Funiculus sociatus GB2-C1: one gene and its partner. The protein of the gene in region 1 interacts with the protein of each later gene in a pairwise test. Links are inferred from orthologs where the notes say so. Each region holds a gene or a part of one and is shown in the gene's direction. Other genes may lie near its edges. The genes, in order: NDI42_RS22745 and acpP.

What was found.
Region 2: the proteins of NDI42_RS22745 (region 1) and acpP interact in binary tests that used the Escherichia coli proteins (3 or more experiments, as listed by UniProt). The link is inferred for Funiculus sociatus GB2-C1 from one-to-one orthologs.

Annotation. Positions count from the first base shown.
Region 1 is NZ_JAMPKJ010000062.1:23,658-30,350, reverse strand. Bases 1,185-4,049 are described here. They hold NDI42_RS22745 (alpha/beta fold hydrolase), read left to right. Parts: upstream 1,185-2,098; coding sequence 2,099-3,001; downstream 3,002-4,049. Other genes in these bases: NDI42_RS22740 (CHAT domain-containing protein), read right to left, coding at 3,064-4,049; clpS (ATP-dependent Clp protease adapter ClpS), read right to left, coding at 1,530-1,811; NDI42_RS22755 (CPBP family intramembrane glutamic endopeptidase), read right to left, coding at 1,185-1,512. Also shown: NDI42_RS22760 (pentapeptide repeat-containing protein), read left to right, coding at 1-525; more of NDI42_RS22755, read right to left, coding at 673-1,184; more of NDI42_RS22740, read right to left, coding at 4,050-6,693. UniProt on the Escherichia coli protein: The physiological role of BioH is to remove the methyl group introduced by BioC when the pimeloyl moiety is complete. It allows to synthesize pimeloyl-ACP via the fatty acid synthetic pathway through the hydrolysis of the ester bonds of pimeloyl-ACP esters.
Region 2 is NZ_JAMPKJ010000014.1:91,703-98,265, reverse strand. Bases 1,218-3,952 are described here. They hold acpP (acyl carrier protein), read left to right. Parts: upstream 1,218-2,326; coding sequence 2,327-2,578; downstream 2,579-3,952. Other genes in these bases: fabF (beta-ketoacyl-ACP synthase II), read left to right, coding at 2,785-3,952; NDI42_RS09600 (ATP-grasp domain-containing protein), read left to right, coding at 1,218-1,862. Also shown: NDI42_RS09605 (isoaspartyl peptidase/L-asparaginase family protein), read left to right, coding at 1-536; more of NDI42_RS09600, read left to right, coding at 591-1,217; more of fabF, read left to right, coding at 3,953-4,035; tkt (transketolase), read left to right, coding at 4,238-6,250. UniProt on the Escherichia coli protein: Carrier of the growing fatty acid chain in fatty acid biosynthesis.

The DNA of each region.
Region 1 (6,693 bases):
GTCGGTACAAATTTTAGTGGCTCAAATTTAGAACGCGCCCGTCTAGATGGCGCTAATTTAATCGAGAGTCTTTTAGCGGGGGCAGATTTGCGGGCTAACCTGTTGGGCGCTAACTTGATGCAAGCTGACTTAACTGGTGCTGACTTGCGGGGAAGCAACCTGCGGGGCGCGAATTTGATGGGGACTAAGCTAACCCAAGCGTCTTTTGCTGGTGCTTTCTTAAGCGGCGCTAACTTGATGAGCGTGAATTTGCAGGGTGTAGATTTACGCAGTGCTGACTTGCGAGGCGTAAACTTGAGCGGTGCTAATCTCCAAGGTGCAGATTTGAGTCAAGCAGATTTGCGAGGTGCTTTGCTTACTGATGCAAATTTGGAAGAAGCCGACTTAAGGGGTGCAAATCTCGCTGGTGCTAATTTGTCAGGAGCAAATCTGCTTTGTGCTGAGTTAGATGGTGTTAATTTGACTGGAGTGAATCTGGAAAGAGCGTGTCTGGTTGGTACATCTGCGGCACAAATGGTTTTTTAACTTCTTTGAGTGCATAAATTATGGTATAAATTTCCGGTACCAATTTTAATGAAAGTAGCGGCGGAACTGCATTACCAACTTGGGTGCGGTTAAACTACACAATACACAATTATCGGGGAATGTTTGCTATCAGAAAAGCGCGATCGCTCAAGACGAGATTTTTGGCGATCGCGATCGCATCCTCATCAAAAACGCCAAAACTCCCAAAAACATCAACCCCATCGCCCCAGCCAAAGGATTCTTATCAACACCAGTAATCCAGTCAGAAACCCGACCAGAATATTGCACCATTTGCCCTACATTAATGATGTAATATCCCCAAACCATACCAGCGTGCAGACCAATCGATAAACCGAGGCGACCTTTGCTTCCACGCTTCGCCCACACCAGCGTTAAGCCAAACAATATCAACCCCGGAAACCCAGGTAAAGTCCGCAGAATCTCCGCAGGCGGCTTCAGAAAGTGCAGCAAGGCAAATATTAAAACATCTGCCCACAGAACCACGCGAGGGCGATAATCTCGTTCCAGTTCATCCAGCAGCCAGCCCCGGAATACCAATTCCTCTGCCAAACCAATACCCAAAGCGCTAGCTAAACCTTCGACAACCAACCTGGGTAAAACAACTGTGGGACTTTGCCAAACCAGCCAACCCAACAGCCCCTCCAGCCAAAACAAACTGAAGGTAATAATGACACCAACACCAAGCCCAGATAAAAGCTCTAATCCGTTTCGTCGCGTTCCTTGCAAACCATAGCTTCGTAGCAAATGGGATTGCTGATAGACATTCTGACCCCAAAACCTCAGTAGCAACAGAAACTCGACGAACAACAGCCCCATAGTCAGGATAGTGACCAAGTTACTATCCTTGACAAATATGTAAATTGGTGATGCTAGAGGCAACCAGATTGAGAGCAAGCTTAGGAAAAATAAGCCCAGCCGCACGGGCGCTGGGTACTGGGCTAAACGGACGAGGTTTAATTTAAACAACCCTTGCCTCTTAAGCGCTACTCGTCTGGTTCAATTGTGCTGGTCAGACCGTGATTTTTCAAAGTTTCGCAATAAAACTCCGCGTGTTCCTGGGCGCAGGTAATTACTAAGGCCAGCCCGTTAGTGTGAGCTTCCATCATAATGCTGACGGCCTGAGGTTGCGTGATATTTGGCACCGTCGTTATCAATATCTGCACCACGTACTCCATTGGGTTGAAGTCATCATTATGGAGCAACACACGATAACGAGGCGCGAGTTTACGGACTGTTGAACGCTTTTCTACAGTTTCGACAGACACTGCTCTCCCCTCTTTTGTGTTATTTACAGTTATCTACAACTAAGCAATTTTACTTGAAATCTCCTTTTTTCTGCCCCAGCAGCGATGCGAAGAGAGTGCGTAAGCGTTGCGAACGAGCTTGCGACTACCGCTTCTGGGTTGGATCATTCAAGGCAAACTTTAAGATTTGATCGCTGCTTTTTTTATATTACTCAACACTCGCAAAATCTGCTAACTCGACGCCCAAAACCACCCAACCCTTCGTCCAAGCTAAAATAAAGAAGTTAACATTACTTAATATTCCTCTGATGCAGGCAACTCCAGCGGCTTCTACTGCCCCCATCCCTGGCACGTATTGGCAATGGCGAGGGCAGTCCATTTATTATGTAAAGGCGGGACAACGGCACCCCGAACGCCCACCCCTGTTATTGATTCATGGCTTTGGTGCCTCCACAGACCACTGGCGCAAGAATATTACTGGACTTAGTAAAGATTTTGAAGTTTGGGCAATTGACTTGCTAGGCTTCGGACGTTCCGCCAAACCGGAATGGCAGTATACCAGCGACTTATGGCGCGACCAGCTGCATGATTTCATTACCAGCGTCATTGGTCAACCTGCTTTAGTGGCAGGGAACTCTTTAGGCGGCTATGCGGCGTTGTGTGTGGCAGCTCAATGTCCGGAGCAGGCGGCGGGTTTAGTATTGCTCAATAGTGCTGGCCCGTTTACAGTTAAAGATCCTGCCCCCGAACCTCATCCCTTTCAAAAAGTGCTGGGTGAGGCAACCCAATCAATTTTTCAGCAACCGTGGGCAAGTTTTTTGCTGTTTCAGTACGTGCGGCAACGCTCGGTGATTCGCAATACGCTAGAGAAAGTTTATCTCGACAAGAGTGCGATTACAGAGCAGTTGATAGACGAAATATATCGTCCTTCCTGTGACGATGGTGCTGTGCAAGTGTTTGCCTCGGTATTTAGAACCTCCCAAGGCGAAAAAGTTGATGTTTTATTACAGCAGCTGCGCTGTCCGTTGTTAATGCTCTGGGGAGAAGCAGACCCTTGGATAAATGCTAAAGAGAGGTCAGAGAAGTTTCGCAAATTCTACCCTCAACTGACAGAACATTTTCTGCGGGCGGGTCATTGTCCCCATGACGAGGTGCCAGAACAGGTGAATGCGCTGATTCGCAACTGGGCATTAAACAATATTGAGTGTTGAATGTTGAGTTTTGAGTTTGTCAAGAAATTTTCTTAGTTGAAAACTCAAAACTCAAAACTCTATTACCAGGGATTCCCAATTATGGTGAAAGCTGCCCAGTAATAGGGATGCGCGAGACTCTTACTTCCTTGTCTTGACAGTTCTGGAGGTAGCACCATATTTCCCTTGAGAGTAACCATTTGATTGCCCTCAATGCGTATTTTCCCATTGAGCATCGCTATCTGCGCCTCTCGTAATGCCTGGGCTTTGGTGGGGGTTTCTTTCAATTGTTCGTAGAAGTTGGTCATCAGTCCCAGTGTTCCGGCATCGTTGACGTACCATAGACTGCCCAGTGCCGACTTTACGCCTGCCTGAATAGCTAAGCCAGCAAAGCCCATCTCTGCTTGTTCGCTGCCTAGTGCTGTGCGACAGGCACTTAGCACTAATAACTCCACAGGCGGATCGTTCCAGCCCATTTGTCGCAGTTGGTCTAATCGGAGTTTGGTGTCCCATAGCTGAATGTAAGATTTGCTGGGGGGACCAAACTCAAATTCGGCATGGGTTGCCAAGTGGACGATGGCAAAGGGCTGCGAACTGCTGCGTTGCGACTTGAGATTTTTTAGGGTGAAGGTATCGTTGAGGAAGGACTTGCCCTTCCACAGATTTGGTGTGATGCTAGCCAACTCCAGAGGTACTGCTGGTAAGGGGCTGTGGTTGGGGAATTTCGCCATTCCCATTGCCAGGACTTGAGAGTTTTTGATGTCTTTGTGTGTGGTATCGGTGAGGCTGAGACTGGGCATCATCCCGACGCTGTAGTTCTGCACGAGAAACTTTTGACCATCGTGGAGAGCAGCCATAGGGATAGAGCGTAAGCCTGTGTCTGGGATGAAGACCAGATTCTGGATACCTTGCTGTTGTAAATCAGCGGCGATGGGTGCTATCAGCCACTTATAGAGTTGTTGGGCTGGAGCTAGGTAGCCGTTCTGTTTTCGGGGGTTAATGACTTGGGAGCGGAATTTATTGGCAATGTTGAGAACTTGCGATCGCATTGTCCCATCAACCCGCTTGCGAATTGGTACACCATCTGATGTCACTACCATTAATTCCAGCTGGTCGTTATCATGCACAGTCCGAATTTGGGTCACTGTGCTTGGGGAACTAGACTGTTGCTGGGTTTCTGGTTTGTTTGATTGCTCCATGACAGCGTTTGCTGTCCCACTGGGTGCAGCCGTCTGGGGGACAAAAGCTATATAGATGAGTGCAGGTTTAACTCCAGTTGCTTGCTCAATTTTTTGTAGATTTGCCTGAGCATCTGCCAGTGTTGTAATTCGAGGTTGAGCATCCAGCCCTAAATATTGCTCAAATTGCCGCGTATAGGATTCATCAAGCGCAGAAATCGAGTCTCCACTTCTATCTGAAACTGATGGCACGTTTGCCTGTACCGATTGTTTCGGTGATGAATTAGCCTCTTGGGAAGAGTTGAGAGGGCGGCCTGCCTGATCTGTTTGACCATCTCCGGAGCTTGCTTGACCATCTCCGGAGCTTGCTTGACCATCTCCGGAGCTTGCGCGATCGCTGCCAGCGTCAGTTTTGCTACCTCCAGAGCTTGGTTTGTTGGTAGTCGTGCCACCAGTACCGCTACCACTGTTACTACCAGTGCCGCCAGTGCTTCCCGTGCCGCCATTAGAGCTGTCTGTACTGCTGCCACTACCTTGGTTGCCGCCCGTGCTGCCACTACCTTGGTTGCCGCCCGTGCCACCTGTGCCACCTGTGCTGCTATCCGTGTTGCCTGAGCTGGCACCCGTGCCACCACCTGTGTTGCCACCTGTGCTACCACCTGTGTTGCCCGTGCCACCTGTGTCACCACCTGTGCTGCCCGTGCCACCTGTGCTACCACCTGTGTCACCACCTGTGCTGCCCGTGCCACCTGTGCTGCCACCTGTGCTACCACCTGTGTCACCACCTGTGCTGCCCGTGCCACCTGTGCTACCACCTGTGTCACCACCTGTGCTGCCCGTGCCACCTGTGCTACCACCTGTGCTACCACCTGTGTCACCACCTGTGCTGCCCGTGCCACCTGTACTGCCACCTGTGTCACCACCTGTGCTGCCTCCGCCCGACGGGTTTTGGTTCCCCCCCGGTGGGTTTTGGTTGCCGCCTGTGTTCCCTGTGCTACCGCCCGTGTTCCCTGTATTGCCGCCTGTATCCCCACCAGGCGGTGGGTTTTGGTTGCCGCCTGTGTTCCCTGTGCTACCGCCCGTGTTCCCTGTATTACCGCCTGTATCCCCACCAGGCGGTGGGTTTTGGTTGCCGCCTGTGTTCCCTGTGCTACCGCCCGTGTTCCCTGTATTACCGCCCGTATTCCCACCAGGCGGTGGGTTTTGGTTGCCGCCTGTGTTCCCTGTGTTGCCGCCCGTGTTGCCTGTATTGGTATTAGTACCTGTTGTTGGTCTTACGTTAGCCGAAGCTGCCGCATCGCCCGGCCCCTGCTCAGACTGATCTATAGTTTTATGTGTAATGTTTCCAGAGGCGGTGAGATTCACAGCACCCGAATCACCCGGTCCCTGCTCGCTTGCATCTAAGTTGCCGACGTTAATGGTGCCGCCAGTTGACAAAACCGTTATTGAACCAGCATTGCCTTGGCTTTGATCTGCGGTTGTTATATCGCCTGCGCTAATGTTGCTTCTGGCAGTTAAATTTACAGAACCTGCATTACCGGGGCCTTGATCGCTTGTGATTATATTCCCGGCGATGATGTTGCCGGAGCTGGATGTCAAAGATACACCTCCAGCATTGCCTTGGCTCTTAGCTGAAGTATCTATATTTCCAACGGTTACACCTGTTGCTCCTGAAATTGATACAGTTCTACCCTCGGCAACAATGGTGTCTCCTCGATCCATAGAAAAAGCTCCACCCGCCGTAAAGGAGATCCTTCCTGTGCCAGGATCAAAGGTCAAAGCGTTATCTGTTAATTTCTCGATTGTAATATTGTTACTGGCTTGTAGACTTATGTTGGTACTGCCAGAAATACCCTCTAGTTCTGACTCGTAGATGATTGTAGGTCCGGGGTCGCCAGAGAGTATGCGAGCAGTAGTGCCGGAAGGATCGCCTGCAAATGTGTTCGTTCCGTCCGCCGCACCGTCACCGCTGCCGCTGTTGATTTTGATGTCTACTGGATCTAGTAGCAAGGTTCCCATAGTACCTTTCGGTGCTTGGGTATCGACTGTGCCTTTGAAATTCAGGTTTATCTTGCCTGATACTTCGACAAAGCCGCCATTACCTGAATTATCGCCACCACGGGCGCTGATGTTGCCAAAAAACTCTGTAGCTTGATCTGCCCAGACGATGACACGCCCACCATCTCCGTTAAGAAGACTGTTGGCATTAATTGTAGAAGTGCTATCAATATAGGTGCGTTCGGCGTTTGGTACTGTACCTTTACCTTGATAGTCGCCGCCGATTAACACGCTTCCACCGCCATTTGTGCCAGAGGCGTTTATATTTGCACCTACCAGCCCAACTTGGTTGCCTAGAATTTGCACTTTGCCGCCCGTTTGTCCGGAAACATTGAGATTGCCGGAGGCGATCACTACTCCTGGTTCTGTGGGAATGCTAATGTTAGAACCTGTTAGCACCACTTGACCACTGCTATTGACTGTTAGCCCTGTGGCATTAACCCCACCACCTCCAGTTAACAACTGGGGAAGCGAGGG
Region 2 (6,563 bases), on another replicon or contig:
TGTGCGAGCCTACCGATTTGATTAGTGATGAACAGGAGGAGGAGTGGGAGCAGCAGAACACGCCGCATGATCGCCCTGCTACTGTCGGCTGTGTGGCGCTGGATATCAATGGTAACTTGGTTGCCGGAACCTCAACGGGAGGTCTTGAGAACCAACTACCAGGTCGTGTAGGCGATACCGCACTGGTGGGAGCTGGCTTGTACGCGAATACTCAGGGTGCTTGCTCAACTACAGGCGATGGCGAGTCTATAATCCCGGTGGGGTTGGCTAGGACTGCTGTCGATCTATTGGCGGGTAATTCCCCTAGCTCGAATGGCTCCGCTTCACGTCATCCAGAGGAAGCAGCTCAGACGGCAATCGATAAGCTCAAGCAGCAGGTTTCTGGAGAAGCCGGATGTATTGTTTTAGATCCTCACGGACAAATCGGTTGGGCGTATAATTCCCAAGACATGGCAGTTGCCTATAGAAGCTCAGAAATGGATCGGGCAGCAGTATTTACAAAGAAGGAAGACGAGCGTTTCGCTAAAAGCGCATAATTGCTTTGACTGCTTCTAGTAAGTAACGGTTTTGAGACCTCCAGGCATCTCCCTATGAACCCTCAATACAACTTCCAGTATTTCCAAGGAAGTTCTTTTTCTGAGCTGTTTGCCCAAGACATAACAGATGCGGGGTATACGTTTATCTTGAATTACCCCGCGACTGCTAGTTGGGCAACTTATCCCAACACGAAAAAATACTTCCTTCAAGACGGTAGTGATGAAGCCACCAAAACTGGCTATGACAAGATTGGTGAGAAGGAACCTTGGAAAAACCTGGCGGTTCTGGGGGATACCATTCCCGGTATTATTCTTAGTCCCCCGCCAGACCTGTTAATTGACTACTGGCGAGAGTGTTTTGGTTTTGGCTACAACAATTTGGAACTGTTGGATCGGCAGGTTTATTTAGATGAACTCAATCAGAGCGATCGCTTCGAGCGAGTTATTACCTTATTCCCTTTCGATGGTTTACTTCCCCAGAAGCACGCTGTCGATCCAGATACTCACTACCGTCTCCTGAGCAAAGTGACGCTAGCCGATCTTGGGGTGCCCTGTCCAAAGTATCAGAGCTACAATCTGCACGCCTGCAATGTTGATGAGATTAAGTTACCAGAGCAATTCCCCTACTTGATCAAAACATCTCACGGACTCTCAGGCGAAGGTACTTATATTATCAAAAGCTCCAGCCACCTGAACTACTCTTTGGAAGAAATCAGGAAATATCTGGGTATCAAGCTGGTGGATACCATCATCGTCTCGGAGTTCGTCAAAAATGAAGTGCAAAACTACTGCGTGCAGTTTTACGTCAATAAGGTAGGAGACATCACCCTGATCGGTGTTACTCAGCAACTCGTCACCCCTGACGGTAAATATCTAGGGGGGCTGATTCACTACCGTACTGACATGAGCAAGTTCTATGAGATGATTGCTGCTGTCGGTCAGTATGCTAACCAGCAGGGATATTTCGGCGTTATTGGGTTCGACGTGTTGGAAAATAAAGACGGTGAACTTTACGCGATCGATGCCAATTTTCGAGTTAATGGCTCAACGCCTCTGTGCTTGCAGCGTCATAGGCTGCTGGAACTAGGGAAGCAAGTCGCTACATATTCGAGTGACTACCGTATGGATGGAACCTTGGAGTCGATTCTAGTCAACCTAAAGCCAGAACTAGAGCGCCACGACTTCACGATCCTGTCAGCTCTGGAGAAGGTTAAATATGGCAAAATCTACACAGAAATTTACGGAATCGTCGCTGGAGAAACCCTTGAGGAGATGCAGAGCATTGAGCAGAGCCTGTATGATAAGGGGTTGCAGTTAGTTAGCTAAATAAGCCTTGGCTCAATATATCGCAGCCCTTGAAGGAGTTGCAATATATCTCTTCGTTTGTAGTGTCTCGTCACGAGGGCGACAAACATCTCCCTTGGTTGTAATGATAAAAATAAAAATTTTTCCCGATCTTCCCCACTGGGGAGGGAGTGAGCAGGCTGGGGGTTAAGTCTTGTATTTGAGTCCACAGACAACTGTTGTAGATTTCAGGATTGTTATTAATATTATTAAAATTTTATTCTGATCTCAGTGAGCTGAAAAGCTTTGTGGGCAGAGTTTTCAGATTGTTATGGTAACTCAATTTGGCTGTTCCCCAGTGTGCTGCTCCCCGACTCCAACTAAGTGCCACTTGGATAAGCGACTATCTATCGCTTTTGTTGTCCCTCTTTCAGATAAGATGAAAAAATGCTTAAAAACCGTATCACCCTATATAGCAAGTTCTGGAGACTGGGTAGAGGATTAATATGAGCCAAGAGGAAATTTTTGCAAGAGTCAAGAAGATTGTGGCGGAACAACTAGAGGTTGAACCCGATCAAGTAGTGCCGCAAGCGAACTTTGCTAACGATCTGGGAGCGGATTCCCTGGATACGGTTGAACTCGTCATGGCCCTAGAAGAAGAGTTTGATATCGAAATTCCAGACGAAGCAGCTGAACAGATTGCCACTGTTCAAGCCGTTGTGGACTACATCAACAACAAAGTCACGGCTTCGGCATAAATTCTAGTGTGCTGAGTGCTGTAGGGGCGGGTAAGACGAAAATTTCTTCTAACATTGGATTAACACAATGTGTACGCACTCGCCCCGACGCGAGGGCGATAGTTGAAAATAGTAAGTGATACTGAAGTTCTCAGTATTCTTAGCTCAGTCAGTTCTGTATAGTGTTTCCGCGTTCTGGGTGTAAAAACCCTTTTAGTATTGGCATCATGACAAATTTTGAATGCAAGCGGGTTGTTGTAACAGGTCTCGGCGCGATTACACCGATTGGCAACAATTTGGCTGATTATTGGGCAGGGTTGTTGAGCGGTCGCAATGGAATAGCCCCGATAACCTTGTTCGATCCATCCAAGCACGATTGTCGCTTTGCTGGGGAGGTAAAAGGATTCGACCCCCACGAGTACCTGGATCGTAAGGAAGCTAAGCGGATGGATCGATTTGCCCAGTTTGCGGTTAGTGCCAGCAAACAAGCGATCGCAGACGCTAAATTTGTCATCAACGATCTGAATGCAGAACAAGTGGGCATCATCATTGGTACGGGCATTGGCGGTATCAAGGTACTCGAAGACCAGCAAGAAGTCTACCTGAATCGCGGCCCGGATCGGTGTAGTGCGTTTATGATTCCCATGATGATCGCCAACATGGCAGCTGGGTTAACAGCAATTCACACGGGCGCCAAAGGGCCAAACAACTGCACGGTGACAGCTTGTGCCGCAGGTTCTAATGCGGTAGGAGATGCTTTTCGCTTGATTCAGCGAGGATATGCTCAGGCGATGATCTGCGGTGGGACAGAAGCGGCGGTAACGCCTTTGTCGTTTGCTGGATTTTGTGCGTTGCGGGCGCTTTCAACGCGCAATGATGACCCGCAAACAGCTTCTCGTCCGTTCGATCGCGATCGCGATGGCTTCGTCATGGGCGAAGGCTCTGGCATTCTAATTCTAGAAGAATTAGAACACGCCCTCAGTCGGGGAGCCAGAATTTATGCCGAAGTTGTCGGTTACGGCATGACTTGCGATGCCTATCACATGACAGCACCAGTTCCCGGTGGCGAAGGTGCCTTCAGAGCTATGCAAATGGCTTTAAAGGATGCCTCCTTAACTCCCGATCTGGTAAGCTACATCAACGCCCACGGCACCAGTACCCAGGCGAATGATGTCACGGAAACAGCCGCGATTAAAAAAGCTTTGGGCGACAGTGCCTACAAAGTAGCAATTAGCTCCACCAAGTCCATGACTGGTCATCTTTTAGGCGGAAGCGGTGGTATTGAAGCGGTCGCTACGGTGATGGCAATTGCCAATGACCAAATTCCACCCACAATCAACTTAGAAAATCCCGATGAGGGGTGCGATCTGGATTATGTCCCCCACACAAGTCGCTCTTCAAAAGTAGACGTAGCACTTTCAAATTCTTTCGGATTTGGCGGTCACAACGTAACCTTAGCATTTAAAAAGTACGTCTAGAGGCGATAAAAATATAAATAGGTCAGGTGAAGACTCAAACGTTTTAGTCTTCATCTTTCATAATTTCGTCTTTTCCACAGCTTGCCCATAAGTCCTGCTAATGGGATGATAATCGGGTAATGGGTGCTTAGGGCGATCCCAGAGCATTCAATTTCCAGCTCATCCAAAAAGCGTGCTAACCCGTCGTTAAGTAGAATAAATCATGGTTGTTGCAACCCAATCACTCGAAGAACTTTGTATTAATTCCATCCGCTTTCTGGCGATTGATGCCGTAGAGAAGGCAAAATCAGGCCATCCAGGGCTACCAATGGGCGCTGCACCGATGGCATTTGTGCTTTGGGATCGCTTTATGCGGTGTAACCCGAAAAACCCCAAGTGGTTTAACCGCGATCGCTTTGTCCTCTCCGCTGGACATGGCTCAATGTTACAGTATGCCCTGCTGTATCTAGCTGGCTACGACAGCGTGACGCTGGAAGACATCAAGGAGTTCCGTCAGTGGGAATCAAGAACCCCAGGACACCCGGAAAACTTCATGACACCTGGAGTGGAAGTCACGACGGGGCCATTAGGACAAGGTATTTCTAACGCTGTAGGCTTAGCGATCGCTGAAGCTCACCTAGCAGCTAAGTTTAACAAGCCCGATAGCACCATCGTAGACCACTATACCTATGTAATTTTAGGTGATGGTTGCAACATGGAAGGTGTTTCCGGCGAAGCTTGTTCCTTGGCGGGACACTTGGGTTTGGGTAAACTCATTGCTCTGTACGACGACAACCACATTTCCATCGATGGCTCCACTGACCTAGCTTTCACCGAAGATGTCGGTAAGCGCTTTGAAGCTTACGGTTGGCACGTTCTGACTGTAGAAGACGGCAATACCGACCTAGAGGCAATTCACAAAGCAATTGAAGCAGCAAAAGCTGTCACAGATAAGCCCTCAATGATCAAAGTCCGCACCACCATTGGTTACGGCTCCCCCAATAAAGCCAATACCGCAGGTGTCCACGGTTCCGCATTGGGTGGCTCAGAAGTAACTGCAACCCGTGAAAAACTCGGTTGGGAATACGAGCCTTTTCAGGTTCCAGAAGATGCCCTCAACCATTGGCGCAAAGCCGTTGAACGCGGTGCTAAGTACGAGGAAGAGTGGAATAAGAACTTCGCCGATTACAAAGCCAAGTATGGTGCCGAAGCAGCCCAACTAGAACAAATGCTCAGCGGCAAACTGGCAGAAGGTTGGGAGAAGGTACTACCTACCTACACCCCAGAAGATAAGGCAGATTCCACCCGCAATCAGTCTGGTAAGTGCCTCAACGCCTTGGCTGATGTTGTCCCCGGATTACTTGGCGGTTCTGCTGACTTAGCTCACTCCTGCATGACCTTGCTCAAGTCTTCCGGCGACTTCCAGCCCGGTCATTACGAAAATCGCAACATCCGCTTTGGTGTCCGCGAACACGGCATGGGAGCGATTTGTAACGGCATTGCGCTACATGGTTCCGGATTAATCCCTTACGGTGCCACCTTCTTAGTTTTTGCTGACTATATGCGGGCGGCGATTCGTATTTCAGCATTGTCCCACGCAGGTGCTATCTGGGTGATGACCCACGACTCCATCCAGCTAGGTGAAGATGGCCCCACCCACCAACCAGTTGAAACCATCGCATCTCTGCGGGCAATTCCCCAGCTAACAGTGATTCGTCCCGCTGATGGTAACGAAACCTCTGGTTCTTATAAGGTAGCGATTGAAGCTGCTAACCAAAATCGCCCGACGTTGCTGGCGCTGTCTCGTCTAGCACAGCCCAACTTGCCTGGCACTTCTATTGAAGGCGTGGCTAAGGGTGCTTACACCCTCTCTGACAGCGATGGTACTCCTGACATCATCCTGATGGGTACAGGTAGCGAACTTCAACTCTGCGCTGGTGCAGCCGACAAGCTGCGCGGTGAAGGCAAGAAAGTCCGCGTCGTCTCCATACCTAGCTGGGAACTGTTCGACGCGCAGGATGCGGCTTACCGCGAGTCTGTGTTACCTAAAGGTGTCACTAAGCGCTTAGCTGTGGAAGCAGCTTCTAGCTTCGGCTGGTGCCGTTACATTGGCAGTGAAGGCGCGATGATCAGCGTTGACCGTTTTGGCGTTTCCGCCCCCGGCCCCGTGGCTCTAGAGAAGTTTGGCTTCACTGTTGACAACGTAGTTGCCAAGGCTAAAGAATTGCTCGGTTAATAACAACTCAATAATCTCTTGAGGGGTGGGCATTTTGACCGCCCCTTTTTTATTGGCAAAAATACAGATATCCTTCGCCAACAAGCGGGCGGGGTAACAACCTCGCCAGTATTGAGGTTTTTGTTTACAACTTGTTCTTTTTATGACAACTTGTACTCTTAATGTCTCAGTATAATTGCTGTCTAGTTCAGCTCGGCTAATTTCTAGAAAAGATGAACATCGCTAACAAAAAAAGTATTGGGTAGGATGCAAAAAAAGCCCGGATGGTGCGCGGGCTTTGTCTGTATAGCCCCACTCTATAAGGGCGCGAGCG